DNA from 2 places in the Kribbella polygonati genome. Region 2 is predicted to be linked to the other one. Evidence: riboswitches for the same ligand, from Rfam matches in the RefSeq annotation. Region 2 holds a riboswitch; the other holds the start of a gene.
What was found. A riboswitch is a leader RNA that binds a small molecule or an ion and turns the genes downstream of it on or off. The one in region 2 is predicted to bind glycine.
Positions count from the first base shown of each region.

Region 1: linked by a shared signal. The riboswitch ahead of gcvP (aminomethyl-transferring glycine dehydrogenase) and the one ahead of ACQHIV_RS33515 (L-serine ammonia-lyase) in region 2 are both predicted to bind glycine.

Region 1 is NZ_CP190129.1:2,720,597-2,736,161, reverse strand. Features, by position in the region: gene ACQHIV_RS13105 (DUF881 domain-containing protein) at 1-409, shown strand, start outside; gene gcvH (glycine cleavage system protein GcvH) at 424-807, shown strand; gene ACQHIV_RS13095 (FHA domain-containing protein) at 930-1,433, shown strand; gene ACQHIV_RS13090 (MerR family transcriptional regulator) at 1,420-2,106, shown strand; gene ACQHIV_RS13085 (bifunctional nuclease family protein) at 2,134-2,628, shown strand; gene ACQHIV_RS13080 (MerR family transcriptional regulator) at 2,922-3,428, shown strand; gene ACQHIV_RS13075 (dihydrodipicolinate synthase family protein) at 3,443-4,336, shown strand; glycine riboswitch at 4,352-4,441, shown strand; gene gcvP (aminomethyl-transferring glycine dehydrogenase) at 4,513-7,353, shown strand; gene ACQHIV_RS13065 (hypothetical protein) at 7,359-7,826, opposite strand; gene ACQHIV_RS13060 (hypothetical protein) at 7,819-8,067, opposite strand; gene ACQHIV_RS13055 (hypothetical protein) at 8,076-8,411, opposite strand; gene ACQHIV_RS13050 (hypothetical protein) at 8,401-9,447, opposite strand; gene ACQHIV_RS13045 (hypothetical protein) at 9,444-9,836, opposite strand; gene ACQHIV_RS13040 (hypothetical protein) at 9,823-10,152, opposite strand; gene ACQHIV_RS13035 (serine hydrolase domain-containing protein) at 10,728-12,026, shown strand; tRNA gene ACQHIV_RS13030 (tRNA-OTHER) at 12,041-12,111, shown strand; gene ACQHIV_RS13025 (hypothetical protein) at 12,143-14,041, shown strand; gene ACQHIV_RS13020 (pyridoxal phosphate-dependent decarboxylase family protein) at 14,151-15,565, shown strand, end outside.
Region 2 is NZ_CP190129.1:6,997,247-7,012,811, forward strand. Features, by position in the region: gene ACQHIV_RS33430 (2Fe-2S iron-sulfur cluster-binding protein) at 1-570, shown strand, start outside; gene ACQHIV_RS33435 (dihydrodipicolinate synthase family protein) at 567-1,469, shown strand; gene ACQHIV_RS33440 (proline racemase family protein) at 1,477-2,478, shown strand; gene ACQHIV_RS33445 (nitroreductase family protein) at 2,510-3,106, shown strand; gene ACQHIV_RS33450 (UBP-type zinc finger domain-containing protein) at 3,119-3,466, opposite strand; gene ACQHIV_RS33455 (hypothetical protein) at 3,831-4,028, shown strand; gene ACQHIV_RS33460 (HD domain-containing protein) at 4,078-4,710, opposite strand; gene ACQHIV_RS33465 (GlxA family transcriptional regulator) at 4,777-5,811, shown strand; gene ACQHIV_RS33470 (VOC family protein) at 5,808-6,299, shown strand; gene ACQHIV_RS33475 (biotin-dependent carboxyltransferase family protein) at 6,292-7,128, opposite strand; gene ACQHIV_RS33480 (5-oxoprolinase subunit B family protein) at 7,125-7,730, opposite strand; gene ACQHIV_RS33485 (LamB/YcsF family protein) at 7,730-8,482, opposite strand; gene ACQHIV_RS33490 (GntR family transcriptional regulator) at 8,562-9,296, shown strand; gene ACQHIV_RS33495 (aminopeptidase P family protein) at 9,337-10,755, shown strand; gene ACQHIV_RS33500 (hypothetical protein) at 10,898-11,125, shown strand; gene ACQHIV_RS33505 (alpha/beta hydrolase) at 11,083-12,588, opposite strand; gene ACQHIV_RS33510 (DUF3817 domain-containing protein) at 12,686-13,039, shown strand; glycine riboswitch at 13,037-13,129, shown strand; gene ACQHIV_RS33515 (L-serine ammonia-lyase) at 13,209-14,582, shown strand; gene ACQHIV_RS33520 (helix-turn-helix transcriptional regulator) at 14,636-15,466, shown strand.

The DNA of each region.
Region 1 (15,565 bases), 4.3 Mb from region 2:
CATGGCCGCGGTCGGGCAGGGGGTCCGGATCACGCTCAACGACCCACAGGGCAAGATGACCTCGAGCAACCTGCTGGACGCGATCGAGGAACTGCGCGACGCCGGTGCCGAGGCGATCCAGCTGAACGGGTCGGTCCGCGTGGTGGCCAGTACGGACTTCGTGGACGACCCACCGGGGATCCGGGCCGACGGCCAGAAGCTGACCTCGCCGTACGTCATCGAGGCGATCGGGGAGTCCCACAACCTGGCCGAGGCGGCGAACTTCCCCGGCGGACTGGTCAGTGAGGTGACCGGTCCGCAGATCGGCGGCACCGCCGAGGTGAACGAGTTGAGCAGCCTGTCGATCACCGCCTTGCACGCCCCGGAGGAGCATCGTTACGCTCGCCCGGCGCCCAGCCCTACGAAGTAGAAACGAGGACAAAGGTGTACCCCGAAGACCTGAAGTACACGGCCGAGCACGAGTGGGTGAAGGCCGGCGAGGACGGACCCGTGCGGATCGGCATCACCGACTTCGCGCAGGACCAGCTCGGTGACATCGTGTACGTGCAGCTGCCGGAGGTCGGCAGCACGGTGCGGGCCGGCGACGCCTGTGGGGAGCTGGAGTCGACCAAGAGCGTCAGCGACCTGTTCGCCCCGGTGAACGGCACCGTGACCGCCGTCAACGAGGCGCTGGCCGACCAGCCGGACCTGGTGAACAGCGACCCGTACGGCGAGGGCTGGCTGCTCGACATCGACGTCGAGGACGCCGCCGAGGTGACCGCGCTGATGGACGCGGACGCGTACCAGGGCCAGCTCGACCAGGGCTGACTACAGACTGATAGCGTTACGGGCCTCAACCGCTGATCGAGGGTTGGGGCCTCTTGCCACACTGTCAATACGGGGTCTATCGAAAACGTCGCCGGACCACCGGCGATCGGGAGGATCACAGCATGCCGTTCTGCAACCAGTGCGGGCACGAGAACTCCGAGGGCAGCCGGTTCTGCTCGCAGTGCGGAGCGATGCTGCCTGGCGCGGCCCAGCCCGGTGTCACCGACACCGCGATGCTGACCCCGATCGGAGCCGAGCCGGAGCCGGAGCAGACCGGTGAGCCGCTGAACGCCGACGACCAGGCCGCCGTCGGCGCGCTGCCGGCCGGGTCCGCCCTGCTGATCGTCCAGCGCGGCCCGAACGCGGGCAGCCGGTTCCTGCTCGACGTCGACGTGGTCACCGCCGGCCGGCACCCGGACAGCGACATCTTCCTCGACGACGTGACGGTGTCCCGCCGGCACGCCGAGTTCCGCCGCGACGGGTACGGCGTGAAGGTCCGCGACGTCGGCAGCCTGAACGGCACGTACGTGAACCGCGACCGGATCGACGAGGTCCAGCTGAACAACGGCGACGAGGTCCAGATCGGCAAGTACCGGCTGGTGTACTACGCCAGTGGCCAGGCCTGAGCCGTCCGGCGGCAGTCGCGGCATCGGTGAGGTGCTGCAGCTTCTGCAGGCCGAGTTCGCCGACGTCACGATCTCCAAGATCCGCTTCCTGGAGGCGGAGGGGCTGGTGACGCCGGCCCGGACCGCGTCCGGCTACCGGAAGTTCAGCGTCGCGGACGTCGACCGGCTGCGGTACGTGCTGACCGCGCAGCGCGACCAGTACCTGCCGCTCAAGGTGATCAAGGAACACCTCGGCGCGATCGACCGCGGCCTGCGACCGGCCGCGGCGGGTCCGCCGGTCGCGCCCACGGCGTTGCCGCAGACCCCCGGCCAGCCGGTCGCCGACGACTTCGATGCCACCGGCACCGAACTGCGGCTGACCCGGGACGAGCTGCGGACCGCGGCCGGCGTACCGGACGGGCTGCTCGCCGAACTGGAGAGCCACGGCCTGGTGGTGGCCACCGGCAACCACTACGGCGGCGACGCGATCGTGATCGCGAAGGTCGCGGCCGAGCTGGCGGCGTACGGCCTGGAGCCCCGGCACCTGCGGGCGTTCCGGACCGCGGCGGACCGCGAGGTCGGCCTGATCGAGCAGGTGACCGGGCCGCGCCGTACCGAACAGACCGCCGAGCTGGCGGCGCTCACCGTCCGGCTGCACACCGCGCTGGTCCGCTCCCGCCTTCCCCGCGCCTAGCCCTTCGGCGCGGAGTAGGCTGGTGGCGTGCGCGAAGTCGACGTGGTCGGAGTCCGGGTGGAGATGCCCTCGAGTCAGCCGATCGTGCTGCTCCGGGAGGTCGGCGGTGAGCGGTACCTGCCGATCTGGATCGGCGCGGCCGAGGCGAGTGCGATCGCTTTCGCCCAGCAGGGCATGGAGCCGCCCCGGCCACTGACCCACGACCTCTTCGCCGAGACCATCCGGGTCCTCGGGCACACCCTCAGCCAGGTCCGGATCGTGAACCTGACCGACGGCATCTTCGAGGCGATCCTGGTGTTCGACGACCAGACCGAGATCTCGGCCCGGCCGTCGGACTCGATCGCGATCGCGCTGCGCACCGGTACGCCGGTGTTCTGCACCGAGGAGATCCTCGCCGAGGCCGGCATCCCGGTTCCGGACAGTGAGGCCGACGGCACCGACGAGGTGCAGGAGGAAGAGGAGGTCGAGCGGTTCCGGGAGTTCCTGGACCAGGTGACCCCGGAGGACTTCGACAAGAGCTGAGCCGGACAAGAGCGCCTAGGTAACGATTCGTACGGCGGTCGCGACACGCTCCCGGCTCGATGCGGTTGTCGTTGACCCGCCTCGGGCGGCGGCTTACCGTGAAGGAGTCGTGGGGTGCTGTCACTCCACGGAGATGACTTGTTCCAGTCGGTATCCAGGGAGGCTCAGGCGTGACACGCACCGGGGACACGGATCTGACGCAGTCGGCTTCCGACGCGCACGCCGAGGCCGTGGCAGAAGCTACGGAGACTGCCGGCGTTCAGGGTCTGCTGTTCGACGACGACCTGCGGCCGATGCCGGAGGACGTCGGGTTCCGGGGTCCGACGGCCTGCGCCGCGGCCGGGATCACGTACCGGCAGCTCGACTACTGGGCCCGCACCGGCCTGGTCTCACCGTCGGTCCGCCCGGCGACCGGTTCCGGGACGCAACGGCTGTACGGCTTCCGCGACGTCCTGTTGCTGAAAGTGATCAAGCGGCTGCTGGACGCCGGGATCTCGCTGCAGCAGATCCGGACCGCGATCGCGCACCTCAGCAAGCGCGGGTTCGACGACCTGACCCAGATCACGCTGATGAGCGACGGCGCGTCGGTGTACATGTGCACCTCGCCCGACGAGGTCATCGACCTGCTGGCCGGCGGCCAGGGCGTGTTCGGGATCGCGCTCGGCGGCGTCTGGCGGGAGGTCGAGGGTTCGCTGTCCGAGCTGCCGACCGAGCGGGCCGACGGCCACGACGACGAGGGCTCCGACGGCCACGCCGGCGACGAACTCGCCGCCCGGCGTCGCGCCCGGATGACCGGCTGACCTAGCTTTCCCCTGTGCGCCCACTCACTGCCGATTCGCTCCGCGGTGTGTGGGCGACTTTGTTGTTACCGCTGAACGCGGACGACTCGATCGACTTCCGGCGGCTGGAGTCTCAGGCTCAGGCTTTGGGTGAGACTTCGGTGGCGGGGTTGTACGCACACGGGACGGCGGGGGAGTTCCAGACCCTCACCGAGGACGAGTTCGACCGGGTGAACGAGGTCCTCGCCGCGGTGCGCAAACCGTTCCAGATCGGGGCCAGTCATCCGTCGGCGCAGGTGCAGCTGGATCGTGTGGAGCGAGCCGCGAAGCTTGCGCCCGGAGCGATCCAGGTAATAGCCCCGGACTGGTTGCCTCTGCATCCCGCTGAGCTGCTGAGCTTCCTGCGGCGGGTGGCGGAGGTGGCGGGTGACGTGCCGTTGGTGTTGTACAACCCGCCGCATGCCAAGACGGCTGTCTCGCCGCAGCAGCTCTGCCAGTTGGCCGAGGCGGTGCCGAGCCTGATCGGGCTGAAGACGGCCGGCGGTGACAGAGCGTGGTTCGACGAGGCCCTGCAGTCCGGGCTGGCGATCTTCGTGCCCGGTCACTTCCTGGCGAGTATGACGCTACTCGGCGCACACGGCAGCTACTCGAACGTTGCGGCGCTCTCCCCGGACGGTGCGGTGGCCACCGCGGCCGACCTGGACGTCGAACGGCGGGTCGCCGAGTTCTTCGCGGCCCACGTCGTACCGCTGCAACAGGCCGGGCTGTCGAACCCGGCGCTGGACAAGTTCCTCGCCGCGGTCGGCGGCTGGGCGGACGCCGGGACGCGGGTGCGGTGGCCGATGCAGGCGGCGACCGAAGCGCAGGTGGCGGCGGCGCGGCCGGCCGCCCGGAGCCTGCTGCCCGAACTCTTCCGCGATTCCTGGTAGCCTCGACTCTGCCGTTCACAGCACTCGGGAGAGACCCGTGTCATCGGGCGCCGAAGGGGCAATTCCTCCCCGGAACCTCTCAGGCCCACGGACCGAGTGTCACAGGCGACTCTGGAGCGTGCACGCGTGACAGAGGGGGAGGCCACCGGCAGCGACAGTCAGCATCGGAGCCTCTAGTGAACGACACCCCTCAGCTTTCCGCGACGTTCGCGGACCGGCACATCGGCCCGCGTCCGGACGAGATCACCCGGATGGTCCAGCTCCTCGGGTACGACGACGTCGACGCGCTCGTGGACGCCGCCGTCCCCGCGTCGATCCGCTCCACCGAGGCGATGCACCTGCCGGAGCCCGCCTCCGAGGTGGACGCGCTGACCGAGCTCCGCCAGCTGGCTGGCCGGAACACGATCGCCACCTCGATGATCGGCCAGGGGTACTACGGCACGTTCACGCCGTCGGTGATCGTCCGCCGCCTGGTCGAGAACCCGGCCTGGTACACCGCGTACACGCCGTACCAGCCGGAGATCTCCCAGGGCCGCCTCGAGGCGCTGCTGAACTTCCAGACCGTGGTCTCCGACCTGACCGGCCTGCCGACCGCGAACGCGTCGCTGCTCGACGAGGGCACCGCCGCGGCCGAGGCGATGACGCTCGCGCACCGATCCAACAAGAAGAGCAAGTCCGAGCGCTTCCTCGTCGACGCCGACACCTTCGCGCAGACGATCGCCGTCGTGAAGACCCGGGCCGAGGCGCTCGGCATCGAGGTTGTCGTCGCGGACACCACCGACGGCCTGCCTGAGGGCGACTTCTTCGGCTTCCTGGTGCAGTACCCAGGCTCGAACGGCGTGGTCCGCGACCTCAAGCCGCTCGTCGAGGCCGCCCACGAGCGCGACACCCTGGTGGCCGTCGCCTCCGACCTGCTCGCGCTGACGGTGCTCGAGGCGCCGGGCGAGGCGGGCGCGGACATCGTCATCGGTTCCTCGCAGCGCTTCGGCGTACCGCTGTTCTACGGTGGCCCGCACGCCGGCTTCATGTCGGTCCGGTCCGGCCTCGAGCGGTCGCTGCCCGGCCGTCTGGTCGGCGTCTCCGTCGACGCGGACGGCGCCCCGGCGTACCGGCTGGCGCTGCAGACGCGCGAGCAGCACATCCGGCGCGAGAAGGCGACGTCGAACATCTGTACCGCGCAGGTCCTGCTCGCGGTCGTCGCGTCGATGTACGCCGTCTACCACGGCCCGGAGGGGCTGCGCGCGATCGCCGAGCGGGTGCACGGCCACGCCGGCAAGCTCGCCGCGTCGCTGCGGGCAGGCGGGGTCGAGGTCGTGCACGACGACTTCTTCGACACCGTGCTCGCCCGTGTCCCGGGCCGCGCCGCCGACGTGGTGGACGCCGCCCGGCAGAACGGGATCTGGCTGCGGCTGGTCGACGCGGACCACGTCGGCATCTCCTGCGACGAGAAGACCGACGTCGCCACGCTGACCCGGGTCTGCCAGTCCTTCGGCGGTCAGTACGACGACACGCTCGGCGCGGCCGCTCTCGCCGTACCGCGGACCACCGGATACCTGACGCACCCCGTCTTCAACACGCACCGGTCCGAGACCGCGATGCTGCGGTACCTGCGGAAGCTGTCCGACTACGACTACGCGCTGGACCGCGGGATGATCCCGCTCGGGTCCTGCACGATGAAGCTGAACGCGACCACCGAGATGGAGCCGGTGACCTGGCCGGAGTTCGCGGACCTGCACCCGTTCGCGCCGGTCGAGGACGCGGCCGGGTACGTGAAGCTGATCGGCCAACTGGAGCGCTGGCTGGCCGAGGTGACCGGGTACGCGAAGGTCTCGATCCAGCCGAACGCGGGCTCGCAGGGTGAGCTGGCCGGCCTGCTCGCGATCCGCGGGTACCACCGCGCGCAGGGCGACACCGACCGCAACGTCTGCCTGATCCCGGCGTCGGCGCACGGCACCAACGCCGCGTCCGCGGTGATGGCCGGGATGAAGGTCGTCGTTGTCAAGGGCAACGACGACGGCACGATCAACCTCGACGACCTGCGCGCGAAGGCCGCCGAGCACGCCGATCGGCTGGCCGCGATCATGATCACCTACCCGTCCACGCACGGCGTCTACGAGGAGAGCGTCCGCGAGGTCTGCCAGGTCGTCCACGACCACGGCGGCCAGGTGTACGTCGACGGCGCGAACCTGAACGCCCTGCTCGGGCTCGCGAAGCCGGGCGAGTTCGGCGGCGACGTCAGCCACCTGAACCTGCACAAGACGTTCTGCATCCCGCACGGCGGCGGCGGTCCGGGCGTCGGGCCGGTCGCGGTCGCGGCGCACCTCGCGCCGTACCTGCCGAACCACCCGCTGCTCGACCAGGCCGGCCCGGAGTCGGGCGTCGGCCCGATCAGCGCGGCGCCGTTCGGTTCCGCGGGGGTGCTGGCGATCTCGTGGGCGTACATCCGGATGATGGGCGCCGAGGGCCTGACCGCGGCGACCAAGGCCGCCGTACTGACCGCGAACTACGTGGCGAAGCGGCTCGAGGGCGCGTTCCCGGTGCTCTACACCGGCGAGAACGGGCTGGTCGCGCACGAGTGCATCCTCGACCTGCGCCCGATGACCAAGGAGACCGGCATCACCGTCGACGACGTCGCGAAGCGGCTGATCGACTACGGTTTCCACGCGCCGACGATGTCGTTCCCGGTGGCCGGCACGCTGATGGTGGAGCCGACCGAGTCCGAGGACCTCGGAGAACTCGACCGGTTCTGCGACGCGATGATCGCGATCCGGCACGAGATCGACCGGGTCGCCGCGGGCGAGTGGCCGGCCGCCGACAACCCGCTGGTGAACGCCCCGCACACCGCCGAGTCGGTGATCAACGACAAGTGGGAACACGCTTACACTCGCGAGGAGGCCGCGTTCCCGCGCTCGGTGGACCGCACCTCGAAGTACTGGCCGCCGGTCCGCCGCATCGACGGCGCGTACGGCGACCGCAACCTGATCTGCTCCTGCCCAGCCCCGGAGGCCTTCGAGTAGACCGCCTATGCCTGAATGACAGCCACGACGACGCCGATTGCGAATGCCGCCAGTCCGAAGCGGGTGAGCGTCGATATGAGGACTCGGTATGACACTCGTCGACGATGAGGCTTCGATGCCCGCAGAACCATCATCAGATCGACGTTCGCTTCCCTCGACAGGCGCTCTTCCAGTTGTGACAAGGCAGGTTCGCAGAGCCCGATCAGCTCGCGGGTCCGCGAATCCAGCAGATCGAAAACCAGGCTGACAACGACGCCTGTCGTCGCGACGGCCGCCGCGATCATCCAGTGCCTCGCGGCGGCAAGGCTGCCATACGCTGCGGTCAGGAAAGCGACCGCAACAAGGTAGTGGTTGATTACCTGCATGCGCTGTACGGCGTGCAGGGAGAACCAGGACCAGCCGTGCTGGAGCGCCGCCTCGAGCACGTCCGATTCGTCCTCGGGCGGCACGTGCGCCTTGGCGACCTCACTCATCGGACGGTTCTGGTTTGGCGGGGGCCAGCTTCACTGGCTCACTGCCGCCTGATTTCCGGCCCGCTTTGCGGTCACGCTGCAACGTGACGCTGGCCGTGCTTGCCGTGGTACCGAGCAGCTGTGCGATTCTGGCCGGGCCAAAGCCGGCCCGCCCGAGCTCGACGATCGCGCGTTGTTGGGTAGGCAGGAGCAGTCGAATCAGCACTGCCTGCAGGCGGACGAGCTCCTCGAGTTGATCCATGTCTCGGTTCACGCCGCACCGTCCTGCGTCTCGTTCTGGGTTGCCGACGCCGTGGTGTTGTGGGGTTCGACGTTGCCGGCGCTGGTGACGGTTCCCCGACGGTTGGTTGGCTTCGCCTTGCCGTCGGAAGCCAGGATCTGGGACACTGCCTGTCGCGTCTTGCCGAGGACTGCGGCAATCTCCTGATGGCGGAGCCCAGCGTCCGCAAGCATCCGGTCGATGGTGCGTGGCCGCGGCTTGGCCAGATCCGGGGTCGTGCGCAGATACTGATCCACCGTGATTGCCAGCAGGCTGGACAGCACCCGGTCGATGCGGTCGAGCCGATCAGTCAATTCATCGCTCATCTGTTCCTCCTGGAGGTGAGGCGAGATAGGCATCGGCAGTGGCGAGGGCGAACGCAGCGGCTCGTGCCGCGGCGATCGGCTGCCAGCGTTCGTCGTTGCTCATCGTCTTGTCATCAACGCGATCGGAGATACCTCGGACGACCAAGGTCTGCAGTCCCGGGTGCAGGCCAGTTGCCAGCGAGAAGCCGACGCCCTCCATCTCGATTGCCACAGCGTCATCGCAGTGAGCACGAATCCACTCCCCGGTGCCCGATGCCAAGTCAGCTAGCAGGACAGGGCCGGCGACGATCGGCTTTACCAGGACGGACGGCGCCTTTGATCCCTGGGTTCTGGTCTGCGGCACAGTCCGTGCGAGCGTCAGCCATGATTCGTCGTGCGCGACTACGTCCGCGCGTCTTCGCAGGGCATACGATGTGGAGAATGTCTTGATACGAGCGGCTGGTCCGCGCTTTCCCTCCTTGAGCGCCGAGTAGTCGTAGATGTCCGTCGCTGCCACCACAGTTCCTTGCGAGGCCGCGTCCTTGAGGCCACCGGCAACACCGACGAAGAGAAGGATCCGAGGGGTGCAGGTAGTAAGTAGCTGCGAGGTCAACGCTGCTGTTGCGTTGTTGCCGACGTCGCCGTGTACGACGACAACCGATCTGTGAGTCCTGCTGTGTCGCAGACGGCCCCGGCGGGAGATCGTCCCAATGCGGTCGACGTGCTCGCTCAGGTCCTCGAGGAAGAGAGTTACAGCAGCTGCCTCCAGCTGCATCGCGGTCATCACAGCAATATCGACGTTCGTCTCAGTCCCATCATCGGGAAGGACACCGTCAAGCGCGTACGTTGCTGCCTCGGCTGCGGTCCTTTTGGAGATCGAGTTGACGATGCAGAACGTGCGGTCCATCCGTTGCGCGAGGACATGGATATCCGGCAAGCGATTGTTATGTGCCTTGATGATGTCCAGAACAGTGAGTGAGAATCGATCGCCCCGTTCCCAGCCGCGGCCTCGGGCTTCTTCCGCAAGCAACATCAGGAGACGCTTTTCGGAAGTCATGAGCGTTTCCGACGGCGCGCGATTGTGCGATCGATGTGGAGCGCCTTGGTGAGCTTCGAGTGCCGATAGACCGCGCTACCTCCTTTGCTGCGGGACTTGATCAACAGTCGGTGCTCGTCGCGGAGCAGTTCGATCGTGCGGCTGACCTTGGACTTGTCGCTGTTGAGCCCATCGGCCTTCAGTAACCTGCTGATCTCGAGTTGACTGCGAACTCCGTCGGTCAGCTCGAAGATTCGCGTCGCGACGTCGTCCCGCTGAAGAAAGTCTAGGATCCTGGCTTCCAGCTCAGCGCCGCTGCTGCGCAGCAACGCCTCGGTCATTTGGGACACGTCCTCCAGCTCGATCCGCATGGCCTGGACCTGGCTGGCCAGCTCGTTACTCTCCGGCATGTGGCGTGTCCTGCTGCGCCGAGGGCGGCTCGCCGGCCGCCTTCACAGGCTTGTGCGCTGCCTTCCGGGCGCGAGCCACCACCGTCCGTACCGAACCTGGTTGCTTACCCACGATGGCGGCGACCTGGGTGGAGCTCAGCCCACACTGAGTGAGTAGCACCTCGGTCTTGCGGCGAGACGTTAGCCGATCGTCTGCTTCTCTGGCGTCGGCGAGGAGAGCAACGACGGCCGTCAGCAAGGTCCCTATCTGCGACGTTCCTGCGATCGGCGTGACGTCATCCATGTCGTCAGTGGGATCCGTCGGCATCTTGCTCATTGTGATTCTCCCGGCTCGGTTTCCGGCAGCGGGCCGCTCGACGGTCGCGAGCGCCGCTGGTCGCGACGAAGCGTCGATCGCACAGCCTCGTATGACTTGCCCGTCATCCGCGCGATGACCCCCGGCGGCAGCCCACCGCGGCTCAGCGCTACCTCGGTGCTGAGCGGTCTGGGTGGTGCATCGCCACGGGCAGAGACTCGCTCCTCGCGATCGGCGATGGCTAATGCCAGGAGTCCTGAAAGCAGGACGTCCGTCGACAGTCCATTGGAATCGGGGTCGACAGATCCTCGTGATGTCGGCATGAGTACCCTCCCGTGATGCAGGCTCGACGCTGACCGAGTGTGACAGAGGGAAATCCAGCTGTGAATGGTCTAGATAAGAATGCGAATTAACTACATAGCGGTAATTCAGTTGCTGGGCTGAGTGCACGGTCGGACCGCTGCGTCGATCGCGTTCCGGGCAGGAGCAGGGCGCCGATGATGCGGCCATCGGAGTGCTCAGACGGCTCGAGCCTGCTCCGCAATCGCCGCCTACGAGTTCTCAGATCCTCTGGACCATCGCCTAGCATTGTGCGGGTGATCTTGCGTCCTGACACCGCCGCCGCATTGTACGCCGAGGTCGCGGCGGCGCAGGGGGAGACGAAGGTCCCGTCGGTGAACGCCGGCGTGGTGCGGGACGGTGCGCTGGTGTGGACCGGGTCCCGGGGGCGGTTCGCGACCGCGGACGGCGGGTTGCCGGGGCCGGACGTGCAGTACCGGATCGGGTCGATCACCAAGACGCTGACCGCGGTGCTGGTGCTGCAGTGCCGCGACGACGGGCTGCTGTCGCTGAACGATGCCGTCGGCAAGCATCTGCCCGGGATCGCGTTCGGGGACCGGACGGTGCGGCACCTGCTCGCGCACAGCGGCGGGATGAACGCGGAGCCCGAAGGACCCTGGTGGGAGCGGAATCCGGGGGTCTCGTTCGACGAGCTGACCGCGGCGATGAACGACGCGCAGGCGGTCGGGCCGGCGGATCGGCGGCACCACTACTCGAACCTCGGGTACGGGCTGCTCGGCGAGATCGTCGCGCGGCTGCGCGGCACGGCCTGGCTGGACCTGGTGCGGCAGCGGATCCTCGAGCCGCTGGAGATGCGGCGTACGACGTACTTCCCGGAGGCACGGGCCGCGCAGGGGTTCTCGGTGCACCCGTTCAGCGGGCAGCTGGACCCGGAGCCGGCGTACGACTCGGCCGCGATGGCGCCGGCGGGGCAGCTGTGGAGCACGATCGAGGACCTGGCCCGGTATGCCGCGTTCTGGATCGACCCGGTGCATGAGGTGCTCAGCCGGGACACCGTCGAGGAGATGGCGACACCGGTCGCGTCCGACCCGCGCGAGGGGCTGACCGCGTCGTACGGCCTCGGGCTGCGGCTGATCGCGGACGACCCGCAGTTGCTGATCGGTCACACCGGCTCGATGCCGGGCTTCCTCGCCGGGCTGTTCGTGGACCGGGTCCGCCGGGTCGGCGCGGTCACGCTCGGCAACGGCACGTACGGGCGGGTCGCGTCGCTGGCGCCGGACCTGATCCGGATCCTCGCGACGTACGAGCCGCCGCTCACGCAGGAGTGGGTGCCCGAGCCACCCCTTGCCCAAGGCACCGAACTCCTGGGCCACTGGTACTGGGGCAACACCCCCCTCACCATCTCGGTCTGCGGCGGCATCCTCCAACTCTCCGGCGGCCTCACCACCCGCCTGGCCCCCCTCACCCCCGACCACTACCAGGGCCGCGACGGCTACCTCGCCGGCGAAACCCTGCACGTCCACCGCACCGGCGAAACCATCGACCACCTGAACATCGCCACGTTTGTCCTTACCAGAAGTCCTTACGGACGGTAGTGTGTAGCGCACCGCATGGAGTAGATCAGGGGTAGATCGCCCGGCTACTACCGGGAGGGCGCAGGTTCGAGTCCTGCCTCCATGTCTGAGCGCTGTCCGACGGACGGGGGTTCGGGATGGGGTATGCGACGGGCCGGTTGCATCGCGCGTTGGAGCGGGCGCTCGTGGCGGAGGATCCCGCGGTACGGCGGCGCGCGGCGGTGCGGGTGGATGCGTGGCGTGGGGTGCTGGACGACCTCGCGTGGGGGCCTGCGGACGAGCCGGTGGATCGGGAGCGGCTGAACCTCTGGTACCTCGGTGACGAGGGTCTCGCGGAGCTCGGGCAGGCGTTGCGGACCGGGTGCTACCGCATCGACGGACCGGAGCAGGCCGCGCTGCTGGTGGTCGCCTGGCTGCTGGAACACGACCACCACGCGGCCGCGCTCGACCTGGTCGCGGCGCTCCGTCCGCTGATGCACCGCCTGCGGTTCTCGCCGTCGTACAGCCCGCGGCCGTCGGGGCCGGTGGTACGCCGGACCACGGTGGACGACGTACGCGCTCAGTTGCGGCAGGCAACGGTACGACGGCCGATCGCCGCGATGCGGGAGACGCTCCAGGTGTGGAACCCGCTGTACGACCAGCTGGTCGCGCTCTGGTGCGACACCGTCGACGGCGACCTGCCCCACCTCGTCGACGGCGTGGTCGACGGCGGCTGGCCGTGCCGGGTGTGGCCGGACGACTGGGCGGAACGGCGCCGGCGGTGGCAGGACGACTACAAGCTCGCGACCGAGCTGCACCGGCCGCGGCCGTGGAAGAGCAACTTCACGCGTCTTCGAGTGGCGCTGGACCTCTGCCCGGACGACAGCTCGGCGCTCGACGGGCGGGCGGTCGGCTGGATCCGCAGAGCGTTGGCGAACACGATCAGCGCCCACGGTACGCCGGGATCGGCCGAGCGGGAGGCGCTGCGGCAGCGGCAACGCGAGGTGGCGGCGCAACCGGCGTACGCGACGTTGGCACACGTGCTGAGCGCGCGGCTCGACGCCTTCCCGCGGGACGGCGGGCTGCCGGCGCTCGAGCCGGTCGCGGGCCCGGTCGACTGTACCGAGGCGCCGGCGGCGGCCGGTGCGGCGATCCCCGAACACCTGCTGGCGAAGGCGGCGCGGGCGCTCGAGGCGCCGATCGGGGAGCTGGTGGCGCGCGGCGTGATCGGGTCGGGCGAGGTCCTGGCCGAGGTGGTTCCGCAGCTCGCCGCGGAGTTGCTGGCGGCAAATATCGGGGACCCGGCGCTGGCGATCGTCTACGCGCAGACCTGTGCGGCGTTCCGGCGGAGGCCGCGGCTGGTGCGGTTCGGCGAGCTGCCGTGGGTCGACGCGGTCGCGCCGTACCGCGACCAGGGCGAGCAGGCGCGGCGGGCCGCCGTACAGACGTTGCGCGAGTCGACGACCGTGGCGCTGGAGTCGTTCCCGCAGAAGGTCCTGCCGACTCCGCTGGTCCGGGAACTCGACGCGCTCGCGGCGCAGGCCGGACTCGCCTTGCCCCTGGTCCAGAACGGGCAGCATCGGGAGGCGGCGGTCGTCGCGAGCCGGGTGCTGGCCGGGTCGTTGTACGCCCGGTACTACGACCTGCCGGCCGACTGGCGGACGGCGCGGATCCATCGGCGCCGGGACGACTTCGCCGCGATCTGCCGCGCTCGCGGGGCGGCGCTCGAGCAGTGCCAGATCCTCACCACGCACAACCTCGCCGTACTAGTCGACGCCCTCGACCTGACCAACTGGCTGCGGGAGGCTGCGCCGGACCTCGCCGATCGCGCGTTCGTCTGGGCCCTCGGGCAACCGGCGTGGCGGGACGCGGCGGCCGCCTGGCGGCAAGGAATCTTCTACCTGAGCTACTGCGAGCCGGACCGGACGCTGCGCGCCCTGCCCCGGCCGGAGCGCTTCGAACCGGCCATGACCGGTCTGCTCGACGTAGCGGCCGGCCGGCGCTTCGACCGCGACGGCCGCACCCCGAGCGGCGGGCGGCGGCTGCTGGGAGCGTGAGGATCACCACTCCCGCGGGTAGGTGAGTTGACACCGTGTGTACTCCCGACGAAAGTTAGGGCTGCCTTAGTAAGGGTTGCCTTACTCGACAACTTCCCGGGAGAACTGGATGTCGCAGCCCGCGCGGCTGACCGCCGTGACAGCACTTGTCCGCGATCCTTCGGCCGGCCGTTGGCCGCTGGCCTCGACGGTCGCCGACCGCGACCGTGGACCGTTGCCGCACGGTTCTCCGGGAACGGTACTGCGGCGGGCCGCCGAGGTGCTCGGTGAACCGCGTGTCCCGTCGACCGGCGTGGGGGAGTCCGCCGCGCTCGACCTGATCGCGGGCCTGCTCGACGAGCACGGGATCGACCTCAGCCACCCGCACGCCGCCGCGCACCTGCAGCCGCCGGTCCTCCAGGTCGCGGTCGACGCGGACGCGCTGGCGTCGGCGTCGAATGCCTCGCTGGACACGTACGACTCCGGTCCGGCGACGCTCGCCGTCGAGCAGTGGGTGGTCCGGGCGCTGGCCACGCTGGCCGGCTTCGGCCCGCGGGCCGACGGCGTACTGACCCCTGGCGGCTCGATCTCGAACCTGCTCGCGGTGCTGATCGCCCGCGACGGCGCCGCCGCCGCGGCCGGTGTCGACGTCCGGCGGAACGGTCTGCGGGGGCTCGACCGCCCGGTGGTGTTCTGCTCCGAACTCGCGCACTTCTCCGTCCAGCGAGCCTGCGCCGCCCTCGGGCTCGGTGAGGAGGCCGCGATCACGATCGCCGCCGACGAGGACTTCCGGATGCGCACCGACGTCCTCGCCGCCGAGCTGGCCGAGCCCGGGCGTACGCCGGTGGCCGTGATCGCGACCGCCGGTACGACGGACTTCGGCTCGGTCGACCCGATCGCGCCGATCGCCGCGCTGGCCCGGGAGTACGGCGCCTGGCTGCACGTGGACGCGGCGTACGGGTTCGGGGCGCTGTTCTCGGACCGGCTGGCGCCCCTGCTCGCGGATCTGGCGCTGGCGGACTCGGTGACGCTGGACCTGCACAAGATCGGCTGGCAGCCGGCCGCGACCAGCGTGCTGCTGGTGGCGGACCGGGACCGGTTCGCGGCGTTCGACCGTTCGGTGGACTACCTGAACCCGGCGGACGACATCGACTCCGGGCTGGACGGGCTGCTCGGCCGGAGCCTGCAGACCACGCGCCGGCCGGACGCGGTCAAGGTCGCGACGACGCTGACGGCGTACGGACGGGCCGGGCTGGGCGCGATGCTGGATGCCTGTCACGAACTGGCGCACGCGGCGGCGGCCCGGATTGTTGCCGACAGCAACCTGGAGATGTTGGCGCCGGTGACGCTGACGACGGTGCTCTTCCGGTTCGCCGGCGCGTCCGACGAGCTCCAGGGCGAGGTACGCCGTCGGCTGCTGACGTCGGGCCGGGTGCTGATCGGCCGGACCAAGCTGCCCGGTTCCGGCGCGGTCGCCCTGAAGCTGACGTTGCTGAACCCGAACGCGACCGTGTCGGACATCGAGGACCTGCTGGACCAGGTCGT
Region 2 (15,565 bases):
GTGGACCCAACCGTCGCTCAGCGGCCAGTCGGCGCCACGGCCGACTCCGCCGTAGTCCAGCCGCCGCTGGGTGCTGCGGCGGACCCAGCAGTTGCTCAGCCGTCAGTCGGCGCCACGGTCGATCCAGCAGTTGCTGAGGGGGCGGTGCCGGCCACGGCCGACTCCGCCGGCGTTCGGCCGTCGGTGGGGGCGGCGGTTGATCCGGCGGTTGCGAAGGGGCGTCGGTTTGCGGTGGCGCTGGCGAAGGCGTATCCGGTTCGCGACGGCTGGAAGGACTGGAGTACGGCGGAGACGCTGGTCTGCCGGTGCGAGGAGGTGACCCGCGGCGAGCTCGAGGCCGCCGCGGACGATCGCGGTCTGCGGGACGGCCGCGCGATGAAGCTGAGTAGTCGTGCCGGGCTCGGCATGTGCCAGGGACGGGTGTGCTCGCGCACCGTCGCCGCACTGCTGGCCGGCCCGGGCGACGTACCGGATCCGAGCATGAAACGACCGATCGCCGTACCTGTGCGGCTGCGGGACCTGGCCGCCGCCGAGGTCGCGGAATCAGCAGAAATGATGGAGGAACAATGACCGAGAAGCTGGACGGCGTGATCGTCGCGACCGCCCTCCCGTACGCCGAGGACGCGTCGGCGCCGGCCGGGCTGCGCCCGGATCTGGACAAGTACGCCGAGCACTGCCGCTGGCTGGTGGACAACGGCTGCCGTGGTGTCGGGCCGAACGGGTCCCTCGGCGAGTACTCGTCGCTCACCGACGACGAGCGTCGCGCCGTCGCGAAGACCGCGATCGAGGCGGTCGGCGACGACGGCATCGTGGTCGTCGGTGTGCACGGTGTCGGCTCGCACCAGGCCCGGTCCTGGGCGGAGAAGGCGGCCGAGGACGGTGCGCACGGCGTACTGTGCCTGCCGCCGACGATGTACCGCGCGAACCGCGGCGAGGTGATCGCGCACTTCACCGAGGTCGCGAAGGCCGGGCTGCCGGTGATGGTCTACAACAACCCGCTGGACACCAAGGTCGACCTGACGCCGGACCTGCTCGCCGAGATCGCGCAGATCGAGAACGTCGTCGCGGTGAAGGAGTTCTCCGGCGACGTCCGGCGGATTCTCGAGATCCGTGAGCTGGCGCCCGACCTGGCGGTGATCGCAGGCGCCGACGACCTCACGCTCGAGGCGCTGCTGATGGGCGCGACCGGCTGGTTCGCCGGCTTCCCGAACGTGTTCCCGAAGGAATCGGCGCAGTTGTTCGAGCTTGCCACGCAGGGCAAGCTGGAGGAGGCCCGGGCGCTGTACGAGCCGCTCGTCGCGGCGTTCCGGTGGGACTCGCGGACCGAGTTCGTGCAGGCGATCAAGTACGGCATGGACTACGTCGGACGGTTCGGCGGACCGTGCCGGCCGCCGCGCGGGCCGCTCGTTCCCGAGCACGTCGCGCAGCTGGAGCAGGACATGAAGAAGGCAGTGGAGTCGCTGAGATGAGGTCGGCATGAGGTCCGTTCGGACGATCAGCGCGATCGACTCGCACACCGAGGGCATGCCGACCCGCGTCGTCACCGGCGGCGTCGGCGTGGTCCCGGGCGCGACGATGGCCGAGCGCCGCGAGTACTTCGTGAAGCACCTGGACGACCTGCGGTTGTTCCTGGTGAACGAGCCGCGCGGTCATGCCGCGATGAGCGGCGCGATCCTGCAGCCGCCGACCCGGTCCGACGCGGACTGGGGTGTGCTGTACATCGAGGTTTCCGGCTGCCTGCCGATGTGCGGCCACGGGACGATCGGGGTCGCGACCGTGCTGGTCGAGTCCGGCATGGTCACGGTCACCGAGCCGGTCACGCAGGTCCGGCTGGACACGCCCGCCGGCCTCGTCGTCGTTGACGTTGCCGTGAGCAACGGCCGGGCGGAGCACGTGACGCTGCGGAACGTCGCGTCGTACGCGCACGCGCTGGACGCCACGGTCGACGTACCGGGGCTGGGCAAGGTCACGTACGACCTGGCGTACGGCGGGAACTACTACGCGATCCTGCCGCTGGAGCAGCTCGGGATCCCGTTCGACCGCGCCGAGAAGGACCGCATCCTGAAGGCGGGCCTGGACATCATGGACGCGATCAACGCCGGCGATCGGCCCGTGCATCCGCTCGATCCGGGGATCAACGGGTGCAAACACGTCCAGTTCACCGCACCGGGTGCGGACGGCGCCGACTCCCGGAACGCGATGGCGATCCACCCCGGTTGGTTCGACCGCTCACCGTGCGGCACGGGTACGTCGGCCCGGATGGCGCAGCTGCACGCTCGCGGCGAACTCGCCCTCGGCACCGACTTCGTCAACGAGTCGTTCATCGGCACCCGCTTCACCGGCCGCCTGATCGAGGAGACCACGGTCGGTTCGCACTCCGCCGTTATCCCCACCGTCACCGGTCGAGCCTGGATCACCGGGACCGCCAACTACCTGTTGGACCCCGACGATCCGTTCCCGACCGGATTCGTCCTCTAGCCGGAAGGCGCCGGATCGTATAGTCCGGCGCATGGAGTTCGCCGAGATACTGCGTCGTCGCCGGACGGTCCGGGAGTTCGAGGATCGGCCGATCGCGCCGGAGGCGGTCGAGCGGATCCTGGCGAGCGGGCAGCGCGGGCCGTCGGCGGGATACATCCAGGGGTTCGCGTTCCTGGTGCTGACCGAGGCCGAGGACCTGCGGCGGTTCTGGCCGTTCGCGCCGAACCAGACGCGGTACAAGCCGCGGGTGATGAACGCGCCGCTGGTGATCGTCCCGCTGGCGGATCGGGCGAGCTACCTGGAGCGGCGCGCGGAGCCGAGATGGCCGGCGCCGTACTGGCAGATCGACACCGCGATGGCGGCGATGCTGATCCTGCTCGCCGCGGTCGACGAAGGGCTGGACGGCTTCCTGTTCTGGTTGATGCCCGATGCGAAGGAGGAGTTTCCGGACTCCGAGATTCCTGCGCATGTGCAGCGGTTCCGGGACGAGTTCGGGGTTCCGGAGGGGTGCGATCCGATCGGTGCGATTGCGGTCGGGCATCGGGCTGACGACCTGCCGCCGCAGCGCGCGGGCATTGCGGCGGAGCGGCGGGAGTACGAGACGTTCATCCACCGCGGCCGTTGGTAGACCCCTCCGATCTCAGCGGTGGAGGTGGGACTGCCAGTCGGTGGGGACGTTGCCGCCGGGGACGGGTTGGGTTTCGGGGCGGGAGGCTGGTGGGGCCAGGGTGGGGCCGTCGTAGTACTGGGACTCGCCGTAGTGCCAGAACCAGTCCTCGCCGGGTTCGAAGCTGCGGACGATCGGGTGGCCGGACTCGGCGGCGTGGGCCGAGGCGTGCTGGGCGGGGGACGAGTCGCAGCAGCCGATGTGGCCGCACTGGGCGCAGCGGCGCAGGTGGAACCACCAGCCGCCGGCGTCCAGGCACTCGACACAGCCGGTGCCGCTCGGCGGGACGGTGCTGTCGATACCCGGCGTTCCAGAAGTCATACCGCACATCCTGTCCCGTCCCCGCCTCCCGAACAAGCAACCCCCTCCAGCCCGCCGAACCGCCGCCGGACCGCCGCCGAACCGCCGCCGAACCGCCGCCGAACCGCCGCCGGGACTTCCGCCGAGCCGCCGCGAGCCGCGGCCGGTCCGCCGCCGGGTCGCCGCCGGACTGCCGCCGGACTGCCGCCGGACTGCCGCCGGACTGCCGCCGGACTGCCGCCGGATCGACGCCGGTCCGCCCAGCTGCTCACGAGCTGCTCTGAGATGTGCGGCGGCTACTCAGATAGACGTCGGGCGTGATGTGGGCGCTGTGTGGGGCGGGTGGTGGGGGTGGGCCGCGTGTGTGTGGGGTGGGTGCTCGGGTATGCGCTGGGTGTGGGGCGGGTGGTGGGGCTGGGGCTGGGCGCTGGGTGTGGGGTGGGTGCTGGGGTGGGTCCTGAGGGCGCTGGGTGTGGGGCGGGTGCTCGGGTGGGCGCTGGGTGTGGGGCGGGTGCTCGGGTGGGCGCTGGGTGTGGGGTGGGTGCTCGGGTATGCGCTGGGTGTGGGGTGGGTGCTCGGGTAGGCCCTGAGTGTGTGGCTGGTGGTCGGGTGTGGGCCGGGTGTGGGGCCGGCTACTCGGACCACGGGGAGGTTTTGATGAGGTTGACGAAGTTTGTGCGGTGGAAGTCGGGGACGGAGTGTTCGAGTACGTCGGCTTTGACGTTGCCGAAGGTGGTTGTGGGGCGGTCCTGGAGGCCGGTGGTGAACGCCGCAAGGATGCGCGGTTTGAAGTCCGGACGTGGATGCGCGGCGGTGACGGCGGTGCGCTCGGTGTCGGTGATCGCGTCGTACCCGATGCCGAGGACGTCGAGTTCGACGCCGCGGGTGACGAGGGCGACCTCGGCGGACATGTGGAGCGGGATCTCCGGCGTGGTGTGCAACGCGATCGCCGTCCACACCCGGTCCGCGGGGTCGCCGGAGATGCCGTGGGTGTTGAGGAAACGGCGGGCCTCGTCGGCGCCGTCGAGTTCGAAGCGCTGGTCCGTACGGCGGTACCGCTCGGTGAGGCCGAGGTCGTGGAACATCGCGCCGACGTACAGGAGTTCCGGGTCGTAGGTGAGGTCGCGGCCGCGGAGGGCGCCGAAGAGGAAGACGCGGCGGGAGTGGTCGAACAGGAGCGGGGTGGCGGCGGCGCGGACGAGTTCGGTGGCTTCGCGGGCGAGTTTGCTGTCGGGGATCCGGATGCCGGCGATCTCCTCGGTCATCGGTGCGTCCTGCCTTTCCTGAAGCGGTGGGAGTTCCAGGTTCGCGGGCGCGGGTACGCTGCCGCCATGTCCTTCTCGCCGGGTAAACCACAGATTCGGACACGCCGGGTCGCGTTCGTCGTGTACGACGGGGTGACGCTGCTCGACGTCACCGGACCGCTCGAGGTCCTCCACCAGGCGAACCTGGTCGGGCGTCCAGGGCGGCGCGGTGAGGCCGAGCGGTACGAGGTGTTGTTGGTGTCTGCCGCGGGTGGGGACGTGCGCAGCGCGTCGGGTGTCTCGTTGGCTGGGGCGGTCACCGCGGCAGCGGCCGGGGTGGTGCACACCGTAATCGTGGCAGGGGCGGATCACCTGGTAGACGGCGTACCGGAGGACGTGCTGGAGGTGACCGCGGCGCTGGCGCGGGACGCCGAGCGGGTCGCGTCCGTATGCAGTGGGGCGTTCGCGTTGGCCGAGCTCGGGATGCTGGACGGGCGGCGGGCGACCACCCACTGGCGGCATGCGTCGGCCTTGGCGCGCCGGTACCCGCGGGTGCGAGTCGAGCCGGACGCCCTGCACCTCACCGACGGGCGGTATGTGACCTCGGCCGGGATCAGCGCCGGCATCGACCTCACTCTCGCGCTGGTCGAGGCGGACCACGGCCCTGACCTGGCCCGCGCGGTGGCTCGCGAGCTCGTCGTGTTCATGCAGCGCCCGGGCGGCCAGTCGCAGTTCTCGACCGCGATCGCGACTCCACCGCCGCGGACCGGCCAACTCCGGGCGATCACCGACCTCGTCGTCGCCGACCCAGCCGCCGAGCACACCCTTCCGAACCTCGCGGCCGCGGCCGCGGTCAGCCCGCGCCACCTGACCCGGCTGTTCCAGAGCGAGTTCAACACCACCCCGGCCCGCTGGGTCGAACGCGTACGCCTGGATCGCGCCCAACAACTCCTGCTCGACGGCCACAGCATCACCGCCGCCGCACGCCTCAGCGGACTGGGCAGCGACGAGACCCTCCGTCGCGCGTTCGCGCGCCACCTCGGCGTCACGCCGACGGAGTACCTGCGCCGATTCAGAACAGGACACAACCTGTCCGCTACCTCCGCCAGAGTGGAGGCATGACAACACACCAGATCCCCGGCGGTAAGTCGACCATCACTCCGTACGTCGTCGTGAAGGGCGCCGACAAGTTCCTGGACTTCGTGGAGCAGACGTTCGAGGTACGGGCGTCCGGGCGGTTCCCGAACGAGGACGGGACTGTCGGCCACGCGGAGATCACCGTCGGCGGGTCGGTGCTGATGACGTTCGACGCGGCGCCCGGGTGGCCGGACACGCCCGCGTTTCTGAGCGTGTACGTCGACGATGTCGAGCGCACGTACCGGCGGGCGGTCGAGGCGGGTGCGACGGTCGTGACCGAGCTGATGTACTCCGGGATCACAGGCGACCGCGGCGGCCGGGTGAAGGACCCGACCGGCAACATCTGGTGGCTGCAGACACACATCGAGGACGTCGACCCGAGCACCCTCCCGGCCCTGTTCGCGGACCCGGCCGAGGCCGAGCTGATGCGGCACGCGCAGCAGACGTTCGCCGACGCGATGGAGCTCAGCTGACGAGGCGCACCGGCTGCCCTGGGCGGAGCTGGGCGCAGGCGTCCAGGTCGGCCGCGGCGACGTACGCGATGACCGGGTAGCCGCCGGTCACCGGGTGGTCGGCGAGGAAGATGACCGGCGTGCCGGACGGGGGGATCTGGATGGCGCCGTGGGTCATGCCCTCGCTGGCCAGCTCGCCGGTGCGGGCGCGTTCCAAGGGAGCGCCGTCGAGGCGTACGCCGACCCGGTTGCTGTTGGTGCTGACCTCGTAGACCTGTGAGGTCAGCGCGGCCCAGCCGGCGTCGGTGAACCAGCCCCGGCGCGGGCCTGGTGTTACTCGGAGGACGACTTGACCGGCGGCAGGGTGCCGTACGGGAGCCTGGTCCACTCCAGGCATCGGATGCGCCGGCGGGCCGACGTGCAGGGTTTGCCCGGCCGTCAAGGGCGAAGGGCCGAGGCCGGACAGCAGGTCGGTGGAGCGCGAGCCGAGGACCGGCGGTACGTCGATGCCGCCGCGGACAGCCAGATAGGTCCGCAGACCGCTGACGGGCGGCCCGAAACGCAACACCTGCCCGGACTTCAGCACGGTCGGAGCGTTCAGCGGTACGCCGGTGCACGGGGCGCCGGTGATCGCGACGAGGAGGTCGCCGTCCGCGTGCACGGACAGACCGCCGTACGTGACCTCCAGCGCGGCCGCGCCGTCGACGTTGCCGACCAGGCGGTTCGCCAGCGCGTACGAGGCCCGGTCGCAGGCGCCCGACGCCGGGACCCCGAGGGCGGCCTGGCCGGCCCGTCCGCGGTCCTGGATTGTTGCCAACGGCCCCGTTGTCAGAACGGTCAGGCTGCTCATCCACGACCCGCGTCGACGAACCGGACCCTGCCGCCGGGGTGCAGCAGAGCGGCGGGCTCCCGGGCGGCGTCGAAGGTCCGCACCGACGTACGGCCGATCAACTGCCAGCCGCCGGGGGACTCCCGCGGATACACGCCACTGAACTCGCCGGCCAGCCCGACAGCACCGGCCGGCACCTTCGTCCGCGGCGAGGTGCGCCGCGGGATGTTCCAGTTGTCGTCGGACGTCAGATACCCGAAGCCGGGCGCGAAGCCGGAGAAGGCAACGGTCCACACAACGCCGGTGTGCCGAGCGATCACCTCGGACGAAGTACAGCCCAGGAGCGAGGCGACGTCGCCGAGGTCCTCCCCATCGTAAACGACCGGGATCTCGACCAGGTCGCCCGTGGCCCGACTGTCCGGGGCGGGCACCAGCTCCCGGAGGCTGCGGGACAGGCCGGCGAGGTCGCCCCGTGTGGTGACGAGGATCGTCCGCGCCGCCGGGACGATGTCGACGACGTCCGGCGGCGGGTCCGCGGCGAGGGCCGCGTAGTACCCGAGCACCTGGTCGAGGTCGTCGAGCTCCAGCAGCAGCGCCCGATCACCCGACGGAAGGATCCGCATCACCCGGTGAACGGGCGTACGTCGACGCCCGCTCCCTCCAGCGCGCTCCGCACCCGCCGGGCGATTTCCACCGCACCAGGGGTGTCCCCGTGCACGCAGATCGACGCCGCCTCGACGACGAGCGAACCGCCGTCCGCGTCACGGATCGCCTGCCCGCGGGCGATCGCCGTACACCGGGCAGCGATCTCGTCCGCGTCGTGCAGGACCGATCCAGGCAGCCGCCGCGACACCAACGTGCCGGCAGCCGTGTACGCACGGTCCGCGAAAGCCTCGTGTACGACGTTCAGCCCGGCCTCGGCTGCGAGCCGTAACCACTCCGACCCGGGCAGCCCGAGCACCGGAAGCGTCTTGTCGTACGCCGCAACCGCCGCGACCACCGCGCCCGCCTGCTCCGTGTGATGGCCGATCGTGTTGTACAGCGCCCCGTGCGGCTTCACGTACCGGACCCGGTCGCCGGCGATCCGCGCGAACGCGTCCAGCGCGCCGAGCTGGTACACGACCTCGTCGCGCAGCACGGCCGGCTCCACGTCCAGGAAACGCCGCCCGAACCCGGCCTTGTCGGCGTACCCGACATGCGCGCCGATCGCGACGCCGCGCTCGACCGCCTCGGCCGTCACCCGGCGCATGATCGACGGGTCGCCGGCGTGGAACCCGCAGGCCACGTTCGCGCTGGTCACGACCTCGAGCAGCGCCGAGTCGTCACCCATCGACCAGGAACCGAAGCCCTCGCCCAGGTCCGCGTTGAGGTCCATGCGCCCGAGCGTAGAGATTGTTGAACAATCCTGCAAGAGGCTTGTTCCACTTTTCCCGCCCACCTGGGATGATGCAGAGATGACTGAGACCGGCCGCCAGGCCTGGCTGCGGACCGTCGCCGCCGACGTCGCGCGGCTGGACCGGAGCAGCTCGGCGGAGCGCGCTGCCGACATCCTGCGCCGCAGCATCACCGAGGGCGCGCTGCCGCCCGGCGCGCAGCTGTCCGAGGTCGAGCTGACCGAGGTTCTGGAGGTCAGCCGGAACACGCTGCGGGAGGCGTTCCGGCTGCTCACCCACGAAGGGCTGCTGGTCTACAAACTGCACCGCGGCGTCTTCGTCCCGGAGCTCGACGAGAACGACGTGACCGACCTGTACCGGCTGCGCCGCGTGCTCGAGGTCGACGTCGTCCGCGGACTGTCCGGCCGCGACCCGGAGCTGCCGGCGAGCCGGCTGGAGCCGATGCACGACGACGTCGAGGTGGCCGAGGCCGCCGCCCGCGCGGACCGCTGGCCGGCCGTGGGTACCGCGAACATGCGCTTCCACCAGCACCTGATCGGCCTGGCCGACAGCTCGCGGATGGACGCGATGACCGGCCGGCTGCTGGCCGAACTGCGGCTGCTGTTCCACGTGATCGCGGCGCCCCGCGAGCTGCACGAGCCGTACATCGAACGGAACCGCGGCCTGCTCGAACTGCTCGAGGCCCGCAAGTACGACGAGGCCGCCGCGGACCTGCACCAGTACCTGCTCGACTCCGAGGAAGGCATCCTGGCCGCCTTCCGGGATAAGGGCTTGCGAACCCCGGCCGCAACCTGAATTGATGAGCTGACACCGTCAGTAGCAAAGGGGAGCAGGCATGACCGACGACGACCAGACGCCGAAGTCCTACCGCCCGATCGACGCCAAGGGGTTCCGGGAGTTCATCTCTCGCGGCTGGGGGCCGGTCGACCGGTCGGTGGTGGTGCCGGAGGGGCTCGCCGAGGCGGCCGCGGAGCACCGGCGGAAGCTCGCCGCCGCGTTGCCGGGCCGCCGGATCGCGCTCGGCGCCGGCCGGGCGCCGGTCCGCTCGAACGACACCGACTACCAGTTCCGCGCGGACAGCGACTTCGTCTGGCTGACCGGCTGCCAGGCCGAGGGTGCGGTCCTGGTCATCTCCGGCGACGGCGACGCGACGCTGTACCTGCGCGAGACCGCCGGCCCGGACGAGGCGGACTTCTTCGCGAACGCCCGCGACGGTGAGCTGTGGATCGGCCCCGTGCCGGGCCTGAAGGACTGGTCGGACGCGCTGCAGATCGCCTGCCGCCCGATCGACGAACTGCCCGCGGCGGTGCGCGGCGCCGTACCGTTCATGCTGTCGGTGCCCGGGGTGGAGCCGATGCTGGACGCTCTCGTGCGTACGTCGCCGACCGACGGCAACGCGCTCCGGCAGAGCATCGCCGAGCTGCGCCGGATCAAGGACGACTGGGAGCTCGACCAGCTCCGCGAGGCGGTCGCGGCCAGCGTGCTGGCGTTCGGCGACGTCGCGAGCGAGCTGCCGGAGGCGATCCGCGGCGGTGGCGAGCGCTGGCTGCAGGGCACCTTCGACCGGCGTGCGCGGACCGCGGGCAACGGCGTCGGGTACGCCTCGATCGTTGCTGCTGGCAACCACGCGCCGGTGCTGCACTGGGTCCGCAACGACGGCCCGGTCAACGAGGGTGACGTGATTCTGCTGGACGCCGGCGTCGAGACCCGCACGCTCTACACCGCCGACGTGACCCGGACGTTCCCGGCCACCGGCGAGTACAGCGCGGCGCAGCGGCAGGTGCACGACCTGGTCCACAAGGCCCAGCTCGCCTCGCTCGACGCGGTCAAGGTCGGGGCGCCGTACCGCGCCTTCCAGCACGAAGCGCTGCGGGTGCTGGCCGAGGGCCTGCGGGACTGGGGTCTGCTGGACGTGTCGATGGACGAGCTGCTCGGCCCGGACGGGCAGCAGCACCGCCGGTACATCGTCTGCGGCACCGGCCACTACATCGGCCTCGACGTGCACGACTGCGACGCGTCCCGGCCGGAGGCGTACTTCGCCGGCACCATCGAGGCCGGGATGGCGCTCGCGGTCGAGCCGGGCCTGTACTTCCACCCGAACGACGAGACCGTGCCGCCGGAACTGCGCGGGATCGGGATCCGGATCGAGGACAACGTGGTGGTGCACTCCGACCGGCTGGAGATCCTCACCGAGGACCTGCCGATCAGCACCGACGGTCTCGAGCAGTGGACCCGCTCGCACCTCGGGAAGTAATCAAGATTACCGATCACGAACAGTAACGTTCGTCGCTCCCTGCCGATGTACAAGGCGGGGAGGGCTGAACTCGGCCCGGCGCGTGGCAGTGGGGGGCCGCGATCCACGCGCCCGGCCGGGCCGGCCCCGTACGGGGGGAATCATGAACCTACGAGTGCGTGTACTGAACTGCGGCGACCGGCACTGGTACGCCGACATCGACGACGCGGACGATCCGCAGCCGGACGACCCGTTCTGGTACGTCGACAACTGCCGGACCCAGGCGCAGGCGCTGGAAACCGCCTGCTCCGAGCTCCGGCTGCTGGCGAACCGGCTGGTGCACGGCGATCAGCTGGACCGGGTGCTCGAGATCACCGGCGTCCCGATCTGACCGATCAGCCGGCCGGGGGGTACGGCGGGGCAGCTGCTGCCGCGCTTCGGTACGTCGCGCCCGACCAGGTAGTCGTCGATCGTCGACTGCATGCAGGGGCTCGTGGTGTAGCTGCCATGACCCCAGCCCTCGTATGTGACGAGTACGCCGTTCTCAGCGAGCTGGCGTGCCACGCTCTTGGCCCAGTTGTAGCCGGTTGCCGGGTCGTGGAGCGTGCCAGCGAGCAGGATCGGTGTTTTGAGGCCATGGACGTCCAGAACGTGCTGTGGGTTGTCGGCAGGCGGCTGGCCGAGACACATGGACACTGCTGTCAGCTGACCCGGATAGCGCATGTCCGGGGTGTTCCGGGCCAGCCGGGCGAGCTGAGCGGCGTACTCACGGTAGGAACGCACCGGGAGGTTCCAGTCCTGGCAGAACACGGCTAGTGGGTACGACGCGAGTCCCGTTGGCGTCGGTGACTTACCCGTTGGCGGGGCGCTGGTGTCCAGTTGCTTCAACGTGTCGGCAAGAGCGACCCACTCCGGGTCGTAGAGCAGCTTGAACACGCGGAAGCTCAGGTTGAACGGTGTAATGGGGACGGTCGGGTGCTGCGGGTCCGGTACCTCGCCACGGTCGGCCCGGGCGAGCAGCCCGGACCACAGCGCGTGGATGTCGCGACCGTGCAGCGCACACGTGTCCGTAGCGTCGCACCACTTCACGAATTCGCTGAACGAGTCCTGCGCCGCTTCCGCCTGCTGGTCGACGAACGTGCGGGCCGGCGCGGCGCTGTGGTCGCTGATGCCTTCCAGGACCATCGCGCGAACCCTGCCCGGGTACGTCTCGGCGTACTGTCCACCGAGCACAGTGCCGTACGAGCTGCCGTGGAACGAGATCGTGGACTCACCGAGTGCCCGGCGTACGGCCTCCAGGTCGTGCACCGTCTGCCAGGTGTCGAGATGGTCGTACACCGGGCCGGTGTGTTCGCGGCAGTCCGTGGCGAGCCGGCGGTTGTCGCTGATCGTCGCGGTGAAGTCGGCCGCGCTCCCGATGATCGGCGACGGCTGCTTCGCGAGCAGTTCGGCCGAGCACCTCACCGGATTGCTGCGGCCGACGCCGCGCGGGTCGAAGCTGACGATGTCGAACCGGTCCTGCAGGTCCGCACTGAACCGCGACATCCCGGTCCTGATCCGATCGACCCCGGAGTCACCGGGCCCGCCCGGGCCGAACACGAGTACTCCTACGCGTTCGCCGGGCACCGCGGCCTGCCTTCGCGCTACGGCGAGGCCGAAGGTCGGTCCGCTCGGGTTCCGCCAGTCGACGGGCACCTGGAGGGTCGCGCACTGCGATCCCTTCACTTCGGCGGAATCGGCTGGTTGGCAATCGGTCCACCGCAGGCGCGGACCGGCAGCGGCGGCGGTCGACAACCCGGCCGCCGTCACGCCGAGTACTACAGCGCCCACCAGGGCGCGTCGGATGAATTTCATGCGAACGATCGTTCGGCAATCGCTTGCTGACGGCATCCGGGATCGACCCCGCGGACACCCCGGAACGGACTTGGGGGGCTTGTTAGGGTCGGCGGTGATGAGTACCAGACACGCACGGTGGTTCCGGACGGTGGCGATCGCCGAGGCGGTCTCGTGGACCGGGTTGCTGATCGGGATGCTGTTCAAGTACGTGCTGTCCGACAACGAGGCCGGGGTGAAGATCTTCGGGCCGATCCACGGTGGGATCTTCGTCGCGTACGTCGTCACCGTGCTCGTCGTGCGGGGTCCGCTGCGCTGGTCGTGGCCGGTCACGCTGGCTGCGCTGGCAGCGTCCGTTCCGCCGTTGTTCACCTGGTTCTTCGAGATCTGGGCGGTCCGCACCGGCCGGATTGACGGCGCCCGGCAGACCGCCGTACCGTCCACAACGTCAGTCAATTCAACAGCCGCATGAACCCGTGCGGGAGAGACCCGGCCACGAACCGGGCGCCGTAGGAGCAACTCTCCCCAAGAATCTCTCAGGCACCTTCACCGCGCGGGCGAGGCACCTCTGGAAGACATCCGTCTGACAGAGCGGGGAGGACACCAAACGGTCAACGGCGACCGGAAGGAACCTCCGCACGATGGCGATCAGTGTCTTCGACCTGTTCAGTATCGGGATCGGCCCGTCGAGCTCCCACACCGTGGGGCCGATGCGCGCCGCCCGCACGTTCGCACTCGGTCTCGCCGACGACGGCCTGCTGGCCGCGACGGCGACCGTCGAGTCCCAGCTGTTCGGGTCGCTCGGGGCCACCGGCCACGGGCACGGCAGCAACAAGGCGGTCATCCTCGGGCTCGAGGGCGAGGACCCCGAGACGATCGTGACGCATTCCGTCGACGCCCGGGTCGAGACGATCCGCGAACGCGGCCGGCTGCTGCTCGCGGGCGTCCGGGAGATCGCGTTCGACGAGCACCGCGACCTGGTGATGCACCGCCGCAAGGCGCTCCCGTACCATCCGAACGGGATGATCTTCGTCGCCCGCGACGACCAGGGCGACGTACTGCGGGAACGTACCTACTACTCGGTCGGCGGCGGCTTCGTCGTCGACGAGAACGCCGCCGCGGGCGACCGGATCGTGCCGGACACCACTCCGCTGAAGTACCCGTTCAGCACCGGCGCCGAGCTGCTCGACCGGTGCCGCGAGTCGCAGCTGCCGGTCAGCGAGGTGATGCTCGCGAACGAGCTGGCCTGGCGGACCGAGGACGAGATCCGCGACGGCCTGCTGCGGATCTGGCAGGTGATGCAGGACTGCGTCCGCGAGGGCTGCGAGACCGAGGGCATCCTGCCCGGCGGCCTGAAGGTGCCGCGCCGCGCGCACGCGCTGCACAAGAAGCTCAGCCAGGACCCGTGGTCGGTCGACCCGCTCAAGGTGATGGACTGGGTGAACCTGTTCGCGCTCGCGGTCAACGAGCAGAACGCGTCCGGCGGCCGGATCGTCACCGCCCCGACGAACGGTGCCGCGGGCATCATTCCCGCGGTCCTGCACTACTACCGGCGGTTCGTGCCCGGCGCGACCGACGACGGCGCGGTCCGGTTCCTGCTCACGGCAGGCGCGATCGGCGTGCTGTACAAGGAGAACGCGTCGATCTCCGGCGCCGAGGTCGGCTGCCAGGGCGAGGTCGGTTCCGCCTGCTCGATGGCCGCTGCCGGTCTCTGCGAGGTGCTCGGCGGTACGCCGCAACAGGTCGAGAACGCCGCCGAGATCGCGATGGAGCACAACCTCGGGCTGACCTGCGACCCGGTCGGCGGCCTCGTCCAGATCCCGTGCATCGAGCGGAACGCGATGGCGTCGGTGAAGGCGATCAACGCGGCCCGGATGGCGATGCACGGCGACGGCGTCCACGTGGTCACGCTCGACAAGGTGATCAAGACGATGCGCGAGACCGGCCGCGACATGAAGGTCAAGTACAAGGAAACGTCCCGCGGCGGCCTCGCGGTGAACGTCATCGAGTGCTGACCAGGTAACGGCAGTACCAGGCTGCGGCCGGCCGTGCACGTGATACTGGGGGTATGGCTGAGCTCGGGAGGACGTTGCACGCCTGGCGGGATCGGGTGACGCCGGCTGAGGTCGGGTTGCCGGCCGGTGGGAAGCGGCGGGCGCCGGGGCTGCGGCGGGAGGAGTTGGCGCTGCTCGCGGGGCTCTCGGTGGACTACATCGTGCGGCTGGAGCAGGGGCGCTCGGACTCGCCGTCCGCGCAGGTGCTGACCGCGCTCGCCCGGGCGCTCCGGCTGACGGATGCCGAGCGCAACCACCTGTTCGTGCTGGCGGGCGAGGTGGAGCCGTCACCCGGGCGGATCTCGACGTACATCCCGGCCGGGGTGCAGCGGATCGTGGACCAGTTGGACGGTGCGCCGCTGTGCGTGTGCGACGCGGCCTGGACGATCATCACCTGGAACCCGATGTTCGCCGCGCTCGCCGGCGACCCGTCGCTGAACCAGGGCCGGCAGCGCAACATCATCTACCGGCACTTCCTGTCCGCGGGCGACCGGTTCGAGCAGACGCCCGAGCAGCGGCGCGACTTCCGGGTCGCGATGGTCACCGACCTGCGTGCGTCGCTGGCCCGGTACCCGAACGACACGGACCTGCGGGCGCTGATCGAGGAGTTGCGGGCCGCGCCGGAGTTCGTTGAGATCTGGGACCAGCCGGTCGTCGGGTTCCACCGGTCCGAGCGGAAGGTCGTGCACCATCCCGAGGTCGGCACGTTCGCGATCGACTGCGACGTACTCGCGGTCCCGGGCAACGATCTGCGGATCGTGGTCCACACCGCGGCACCGAACAGCGAGGCCGCCGAGAAGCTCCGGTTGTTGTCGGTGATCGGCCTGCAGGAGCTGACACGTTGACGCACCGCATTGCTACGGACGCGTAACCAGTACCGGAATTCCCGGAAGGTCTCGCTTTGGCGTGGAATTTCTTCCAAGGGCTGTTTGAAACGACTGGTC